DNA from 2 places in the Sodalis praecaptivus genome. Region 2 is predicted to be linked to the other one. Evidence: predicted binding sites of a transcription regulator. Region 2 holds the regulator's gene; the other holds the start of a gene.
The links. Region 2 encodes ArgR, which controls arginine synthesis, uptake and breakdown. Its sites were predicted from a motif close to ANTGAATAAAAATACANT; they were not measured.
Positions count from the first base shown of each region.

Region 1: the regulator ArgR is predicted to act here: its motif matches at 1,679-1,696, upstream of argF (ornithine carbamoyltransferase).

Region 1 is NZ_CP006569.1:4,389,287-4,393,712, forward strand. It holds gene SANT_RS19530 (valine--tRNA ligase) at 1-203, shown strand, start outside; gene SANT_RS19535 (GNAT family N-acetyltransferase) at 526-1,029, shown strand; gene rraB (ribonuclease E inhibitor RraB) at 1,117-1,557, opposite strand; gene argF (ornithine carbamoyltransferase) at 1,730-2,746, shown strand; gene SANT_RS19550 (YhcH/YjgK/YiaL family protein) at 2,998-3,465, opposite strand; gene pyrB (aspartate carbamoyltransferase) at 3,838-4,426, shown strand, end outside.
Region 2 is NZ_CP006569.1:3,980,184-3,984,609, reverse strand. It holds gene mpl (UDP-N-acetylmuramate:L-alanyl-gamma-D-glutamyl-meso-diaminopimelate ligase) at 1-429, shown strand, start outside; gene yhcN (peroxide/acid stress response protein YhcN) at 685-948, opposite strand; gene argR (transcriptional regulator ArgR) at 1,671-2,141, opposite strand; gene mdh (malate dehydrogenase) at 2,405-3,343, shown strand; gene SANT_RS17735 (DNA-binding protein) at 4,250-4,426, shown strand, end outside.

The sequences.
Region 1 (4,426 bases), 410 kb from region 2:
AAGACGCCGAGCTGGAGCGTCTGGCCAAAGAAGCGGCGCGCATCGAAGGCGAAATCGGCCGTATCGCCGCCAAGCTCGGCAACGAGGGCTTTATCGGCCGCGCGCCCGAGGCGGTGGTGGCGAAAGAGCGCGAGAAGCTGGAAAGCTATCAGCAATCCAGGGCGAAATTGCTCGAACAGCAAGCGATCATCGCCGGCTTGTAATCGCGCTGACGTCGGTTGGCAAGCGCGCGACTCCCGGCCGGCAACGGTGCTATCGCCGGGGGTCATCACGCTATCGCCGGGGACCGTTACGCTAGCACCGGTTTACCCGTGCACTATCGCCAGCGGTCATCACGCTAACGTCGGCGGTTAAACACGTAATCGCTGGCGAGTGATCGTTCCCCGGTCACCGCGCCCCGTCAGGCGGCGGCCGTCCCCGACCATCGCCCAGGCGCCTCGGCGGTTTCAGTTGCATCGCCAGGCCCTGCGGTGCTATTACTTTTAACCCATTGTGCCTTTATTTATGACTATCCGGATCATGACCATGCCCACTACCTCTGCAGATGCCATACGGGTGCGTCCGATAACACCGGCAGACAATAACGCCATCGCGCAGGTGATCCGCCGGGTTTCCGCCGAATTCGGCCTGACGGCGGATAAAGGCTATACCGTTTCCGATCCCAACCTCGATCATCTCTATGAGCTCTACAGCCAGCCGCGCAGCGCCTATTGGGTCATTGAGTTGCACGGGCAGCTGGCGGGCGGAGGCGGCGTGGCGCCGCTGAGCGGCGCAAACGAAGAGGTTTGCGAACTGCAAAAAATGTATTTCCTGCCCGAACTGCGCGGACGGGGGGTGGCGTGGGAGCTGGCGCAGCGCGCGCTGACATTTGCCCGCGAGCAGGGTTTCCGCCAATGTTATCTGGAAACCACCGCCACCCTGGATCGCGCTATTGCCCTCTATGAGCAGCTGGGCTTTTGCCATATCGCTGGCCCGATGGGCAATACCGGTCACGTCGACTGTGAAGTCACCATGTTGAAAACGTTATAAACCGTCTGGGTGGACGCGAATAGCGCCGGCGACGGCCGTTATTCGCATCATCCTTCAGCCGACCTTGGCGGTCAGCGGCGGGGGCAATCAATGGCGTGTGGCGGGCACCTCGTCGCTATCCGCCGGGTCGTCGTCTTCGTCTTGATCGAACTCATCGCCTTCTTCATCCTCTCCGTCTGGATCCTCGAAATAGGTGCCCCAGCCGTCGTAATTTACCCCCAGACGCTGCGCCAGGGTGAAGAGCTGTTCTACCTGTGCATCGATAAGCTCCGCCTGTAGCGCGACTTCACTGACCGCATCGCAGCACATCAGCGTTTCGCCGCCTTCCACTTCCAGCTCTTCGGCATCGGTGACTTCGTAACCCAATTTGAAGGCCTCTACCGCAACTTTCTCCAGGGTGTCAAAATTGTCCGCGGAGAGATGATGTTCGATGGTATAAAGCGCCTCCGGATCGCTGCCGTCTTCCAGCAGTTCGTCAATAATCAGACGCGTCTCTTCGCGTTGCTCTTCAAGAAATGAATGTGCCATGCCCCTGTCCTCAATACGTCGGCCTGTAGGAGGGCTATTTTCACACACCGACGGGTGCGGCTCCAGCTTAATGGTGAAAGATTTGCTGTCAGCACTTGAATTTGAATATTCATACATATAAAGTGAATTTTAATTCAACCTGTTTGACAGAGTATTCATGGAGAAACGGATGATGAATCAGTTATTTCAACGCAATTTGCTGAGGTTAATGGATTTTACCTCTGCCGAAATTAATCAGTTACTGACGCTGGCCGCCGACCTGAAGCGCCAGAAGCGCGCCGGCGGCGAGACGCCGCGCCTGGCCGGTAAAAATATTGCGCTCATCTTCGAAAAAGATTCGACCCGTACCCGCTGCTCTTTCGAAGTTGCCGCCTTTGATCAGGGTGCCCGCGTGACCTATTTGGGGCCGAGCGGTAGCCAGATAGGCCATAAAGAATCCATAAAGGATACCGCTCGGGTACTCGGCCGTATGTATGACGGAATCCAATACCGCGGTTATGGCCAAGGGATCGTCGAAACGCTGGCGCGTCACGCCGGCGTGCCGGTTTGGAACGGGCTTACGACCGAGTTCCATCCTACCCAATTGCTGGCTGACTTGATGACCATGCAGGAATATTTGCCGGAAAAACCTTTCAATCAAATGTCGCTGGCCTATGTCGGCGATGCGCGCAATAACATGGGCAATACGCTGCTGGAAGCGGCGGCGCTAACCGGTATCGATTTGCGGTTGGTGGCGCCGAGCGCCTGCTGGCCGGATCAAGAGCTGGTGACAACCTGCCGTCGATTGGCGCAGCAAAACGGCGGCGATATTACCCTTACCGAAGATATCGCCGCCGGCGTGCAGGCGGTGGACTTTATCTATACCGATGTATGGGTATCCATGGGCGAGGACAAAAGCGTATGGCAGGAACGCATCGCGCTTCTGCGCGCCTATCAGGTCAATATGGCCATGCTGCGCCAGACCGGCAATCCACGGGTGAAGTTTTTGCACTGTCTGCCCGCGTTCCATGACGATCAAACCACCCTCGGCAGGCAAATGGCGGAACACTATGGCTTGGCGGGCGGCATGGAAGTGACCGACGAGGTATTTGAGTCCGCGCACAGCGTGGTATTCGATCAGGCGGAAAACCGCCTGCATACCATCAAAGCCGTCATGGTGGCGACGCTGACGCAGCCGTCAGCCGGTTAGTTAGCGCCCGTTTATGACGCCGAATGACTGCCGCCAAAATCCGGCGATTGCCTTATTGCTGGCGGCGCATAACGGCGCCAAGCGCGGATCAACGTCGTTGTTTCTGCTGCTACACGGCTGACGCACGCAGTGGCGCATCCTTTGCGCTTAAGCTGAGGTTGGGAAACCGCGCCGCGGCCCACGGCAACGAGGCGCCAAGGGTAACGCGGTAGCACACCTCGGGCCGGCCGCGGCGGAGGTCGGCGTCGCGCTTACATCGCCCGCGCCGCGTCGATTTTTATCACCGCCTTGCGAATATTCGCCGGCTCGCCCACCGCGCACAGCGGCGTATGCACTTCACCGGGGAAATACACCACGAAATCCCCCGCCTGTAGCACTACCTGTTTTTCATGCTGGCCCGACGGCAGAAAGGCGATATCTTTTTCTTCCAGCCGGTCGGTCTCCGGTTTACCCGCCGGCAGCGTGCTGTAGCATTGCGCTTCGGTACCATGCAGCAAAATCTGGATATCAAGATATTTCGCATGATATTCGGCACGGCGCGCCTGGCGCGGTTCCGTCACATCATTGGAAACGATAACAAACACTTCATTGCCCTCGATATCATGCTTGCCCAAGGGCGTCTCATCATTAATGTGGCGTTTGACGTAATCGATGGCGGCGCGCAATTTGGCGGGCAGATACGGAATGAATTCGAGATGATTGACGTTACCGGTGATCATAATAGTTCCCTGAAAATGAAAAGTCGTTTTAGTGTAAAACAAGAAATGGGTGAAAGGTGAGAGCAATCCGTCAGTTATTTTACCGCGCCGACTAATTGGTTCCTTTTCGTTGCCGTCGGACAAGATTTAGGCTTGAAGTAGAAAATCACCGGCGTATAATGCCGGGCAATTTGCCGGGAGGAATCATGCACAGCATCAGCACGTTGGCTTATATTCAGCTGCATACGTTTCACGCTGGCGGCCAGGCGCCGCGGCTGCTCCCGTTATATTCTGTTAATATCGCCCCTCAATGAGGGGCTTTTTTTTGGACGCAAATCGGCGCGCCCTACGTCATCCGACGGCATTACCGGCACCTATAAGGAGGAAGGAAAGATGGTGAATCCCCTTTATCAAAAGCATATCATTTCCATTAACGACCTGAGCCGCGAGGAGTTGGAAATGGTGTTAACCACCGCCGCCGCGCTTAAGGCCCGGCCGCAGCCGGAATTACTGAAACACAAAGTCATCGCCAGCTGTTTTTTCGAGGCTTCGACCCGGACCCGCCTGTCGTTTGAAACCGCTATTCACCGGCTGGGCGCGTCGGTCGTCGGTTTCCCCGATGCCGACAATACCTCGCTCGGTAAAAAAGGCGAGACGCTGGCCGACACCATCTCGGTCATCAGCACGTATGTCGACGCCATCGTGATGCGCCATCCGCAGGAGGGGGCAGCCCGGCTCGCCACCGAATTCTCCGGACAGGTGCCGATTTTGAACGCCGGCGACGGCGCCAATCAGCATCCGACCCAGACGCTTTTGGATCTGTTCACCATTCAAGAAACCCAGGGTCGTCTGGATCATCTCAGCGTCGCCATGGTAGGCGATCTGAAATACGGCCGTACCGTGCATTCACTGACCCAAGCGCTGGCCAAATTCGACGGCAACCGCTTCTATTTTATCGCGCCGCAGGCGTTGGCGATGCCGG
Region 2 (4,426 bases):
GAGCTTAAAGGTACCGCCAACGGCGTGACGGTTTACGATGATTTTGCCCATCATCCCACCGCTATTCTGGCGACGCTTGCGGCGCTGCGCAGTAAAATCGGCGGCACGGCGCGGATTCTGGCGGTACTGGAGCCCCGTTCCAACACCATGAAAATGGGGCTATCCAAAAATGAGCTGGCGCCGTCACTCGGCCGCGCTGACGAGGTATTTCTGTATCAGCCGCAGCATATTCCCTGGCAGGTGAGCGAAGTGGCGGAGGCCTGCGTGCAGCCCGCGCACTGTAGCGCCGATGTTGATACGCTGGTGGAAATGATCGTGAAAACCGCGCAACCGGGAGATTACATCCTGGTGATGAGCAACGGCGGTTTTGGCGGCATTCATGCCAAGCTGCTGGATCAGTTGGCGCAACGAGCCACGCGCCAGGGCTGAGGGGCGTTAGCCCAGGGCAAAAAAAAACCCCGCGAGCGGGGGAAAATCGTCTGCTAGACGATGAGGGAATCATCAAATCGCGATGGGTTAATTCCGGACACAGGATTAACTGAGGGTCGCCGCGAAATGATGTGGGTTACAGAGCGTGTTTCACAACATGACACATTGCATAGTGCTGCCAAAAAGCATGCCCGCCGGGTGGCGCTGATCCGCCAGGCGCTGCCGCGGGCAGCCGTCCCGGTTCTGGCGAACAGATTATTTGTAAAGCTGGGCGGTGGCGTGCCAGTTGCCGTGTTCATAGGCTTCGGTTACGTGGTAGGCGCGTGCGCCCTTCGCGTCGGCCGCCTGATTCAGCGCCTGATGGATGTCGCTTGGCGCACCGTCGATACCGCTGACGCTAACGCTGCCCATGGGCTGCAAATCTTGAGCCTGCTGCAGCGAGATGGAATCCGCGGCGAACGCGCCGAAAGACAATGCGGAAAGCACCGCCATTAATGGTAACGCCGTTCTGGTTTTCATCATTTTATTCCTCATATAACGCGCATCTTTCTCGGACTGTGATGCTTATCACGAAGCTAAGTATACACTAGTAACGACGGGTACTAATAGTTTGATCATAATTATTTATGAAACTTTAAGCTTGCAATCATCCAGGTTAGAAGCAAAAGTTATTACATATGCGCAAAAATTGAGCGTATTTTGTTAAAGTCATGTAAAATCATGCGCATAAGTTGATGTGGCTAAAAGTGCGGTCTGAGCTAGCATTTCCCACTGGCCTACAGATAAAGTCCCTTATTTCTGACATGTAACATCCGATGTCACGCTATTTATCAAGGTGAAAAAACCTACCCTACGTAAGACAATGTTAAAAACCGCCGTTTAACGCATCGGATCCGGCTTTGTGCACGATGGCGGATTAGGGCGCGCGGGCGCTGTGTCTTTACCGGGAAACAGTCGGATGCGCGTCGCGCATCTGCCTAAATCGCGTGCCGATGGAGCGCGGTAGCTTCTGGGCCTGTACACGACCGCCGGCGGGAGCCGGCGCTGGCGAAAGGAACGTTAAACGTCGAAAACGGGATCATTTCCAGCCTGCGGCATGCCGGGTTTAACGCCGTGGCGAGGCGCCCGAGCGGCAAGCTTAGGCCAGCAGGTGCCGGCGGCAGCTCTACGGTAACGCCGTCGGCATGGCGCATCCGGTGCGCCGTCGGCCCTGGCGGCTGCGAACGCGAGCGGCGGTAGCGTCAGAGCTCTTGGTTGAAGTGGACCAGAATAAATTCATACAGTCGTTTGACCGAAAAGCCAGGCGCGGGGGTGGTAAAGACCGTATCATCGCCAGCAATAGTGCCGAGGATCCCTTCTGATTTCCCCAGCGAATCCAGCATTCGGGCAATGAGCTGTGCCGCGCCGGGGCTCGTATGGATGACAACCAGCGCGTCATTATGATCCACATCCAGCACCAGATTTTTCAGCGGGCTGCTGGCGGTGGGAACGCCCAGCTCCGCCTGCAGGCAATATACCATTTCCATCTTGGCGTTACGGGTGCGTACGGCGCCGAATTTAGTCAGCATACGCGAGACCTTGGATTGATTAATGTTCTCAAAGCCCGCCTCCTGCAGCGCAAGCACAATCTCGCCCTGAGAGCTGAATTTTTCCTCTTTCAGCAGCGCCTTGAACGCCTTGACCAGTTCTTCCTGTTTCGATTGATTTCGCATGTTTTACCGCAGAGTAAGCCGATTATTTAATGGATTATTATGCATATTTATGAATTTTTATGCAATGAAATTGCTGCCGGAGACAGCTTTCGCTGTCCATGGTGGGTGAAAAGCCCCCAACTTGCAACCCGCCTACAGATGGCCTGCTTCTCCATGCGCTGTCGCAATCCTGATGTTCATCAATTGTCTTTATTAGGCGATGCCTTTATGCTTTTCAGTAGAGTATGAGATGCCATTCTTCGTAGGGATATAAGGAGATTACAATGAAAGTCGCACTGCTCGGCGCGGCAGGCGGCATCGGCCAGGCGCTGGCGCTGCTGCTAACAACCCGTTTACCCCAGGATGGGGAACTCTCGCTGTATGACATTGCGCCGGTAACGGCGGGGATTGCCGTGGACCTCAGCCACATTCCCTCGCCGGTGAAGGTGCGTGGTTTTTGCGGTCCAGACGCGTCCCCGGCGTTGCTTGGCGCCGATATCGTGCTGATTGTGGCGGGCGTTGCCCGTAAGCCCGGTATGGATCGTGCGGATCTGTTTAATGTTAATGCCGGCATCGTGCGGCAGCTGGTGGGTCAGGTGGCGGTCTGTGCGCCCGAGGCGCTGATCGGCATTGTCACCAATCCGGTGAATACCCTGGTTGCCATCGCCGCCGGCGTGCTGGCGCAGGCCGGGGTCTATCAGCCGCAAAAGCTTTTTGGTATCACCACTCTGGACGTTATCCGCGCCAACAGTTACGTGGCGGCCATGAAAGGGCTGCGGCCGGATCAAATAGAGGTGCCGGTGGTAGGCGGCCACTCCGGCGTCACCATCCTGCCTTTGTTATCGCAGGTGCCGGGGATCACTTTCAGCGATGAAGAAGTGAATCTCCTGACGCGGCGCATCCGCAACGCCGGCACCGAGGTGGTGGAGGCCAAAGCCGGCGCCGGATCGGCCACGCTTGCCATGGGGTATGCCGCGGCCCGCTTTACGCTGTCGCTGGTGCGGGCGCTGCAGGGGCAGCAGGGAATTATCGAATGCGCCTATGTCGAAAGCGAGTCGGCGTTTTCCCGCTTTTTTGCCCAACCGCTGCTGCTGGGGCCGCAGGGCGTTAGCGCGCGGCGGCCGCTGGGTATCCTCAGCGACTTCGAGCAGCAGGCGCTACAGGATATGCGCGCGGCGCTCAATCAGGATATTGCGCTCGGCGACCAGTTCCTGCAGCAGTAGCCCGCCGCCGCCGTGAGGATAAGGCGCTACGATCCTTGCGTCGGCGCTGCCCTTTATAATCACAGCCGCCGGGTGCGGTCTGTTATTTGCCGGCGACGCCGGCATTGTTTTGTCGGGCGTTTCGCCCGGGCTAGGGGCATTGACGCGCCGGGGCGTAGGCTGGCCCGGCGCGCTTAGGTGTCAGGCAGGGCCGGCGCCGGTGGGGCGGGAACTGTTGGCGGTCCGGTGCGTGTGGCGCTGCCTGGCGCCGGCGAGGTGGCTACTGCTGGTGAACCGGTGCGTGTGACGCTGCCCTGCGCCGGCGAGGTGGCTATTGCTGATGAACCGGTGCGTGTGGCGTTGCCCTGCGCCGGCGAAAAGGGACGCCTGACGCCATGCGGGATGGTCGCGACTTCTGTTATGGCGTCGGCGGAGGGATTAAATCTACGCTAAACATTTCATCGCCTCAGCAGGGTATAACGATAAACTTTTCCTTATGCCAAATACTATTTCTGGCCCGGTTTCCGTGTCGAAAATTTAGCGGCAGCGCCATTTTCTTTTCCCTTTTCTCGGCCATTCGTTTTCACCTAAAACTTATTTCTTAAGAGATAGTTTATTGCATTACAGTAATAACATAGATAATGTTATAAGAATTCTATTCAATTGATAATGAACAATTTTTATTAATTTTGTGTTTTTTATTCTAATAGCTGGCATTGATCTCATTTTTTAATGCCACCTTTGATCCAATGCGCTTTTTTTGTGTTGTAATTAGCGTTACGACAAGTCTTTAATGTTATACATTAAATGTTGTCGTAATAGCGGAACGGGAATCAGGTGCCGTAAATTCCACAGTACCTGCCCAAACCGTGCGATGGCGATAGCGCCAGGCTGTCACCATGACAAGGAGGGGGATTAAAGATGGAAATAAAAAAAGAATGGATTGCAACGCACGAATTGATTGGGGTAGGTGGACTACCCAAAACACGACAGGGACTGAATCGGCGAGCCAGGGAGGAGGGCTGGCAAAAAAGGCGGCGCGAGGGTGCGCGCGGCAAAGCGGTAGAGTATGCCTGGCACAGTTTGCCGGACATGGTAAAAAAG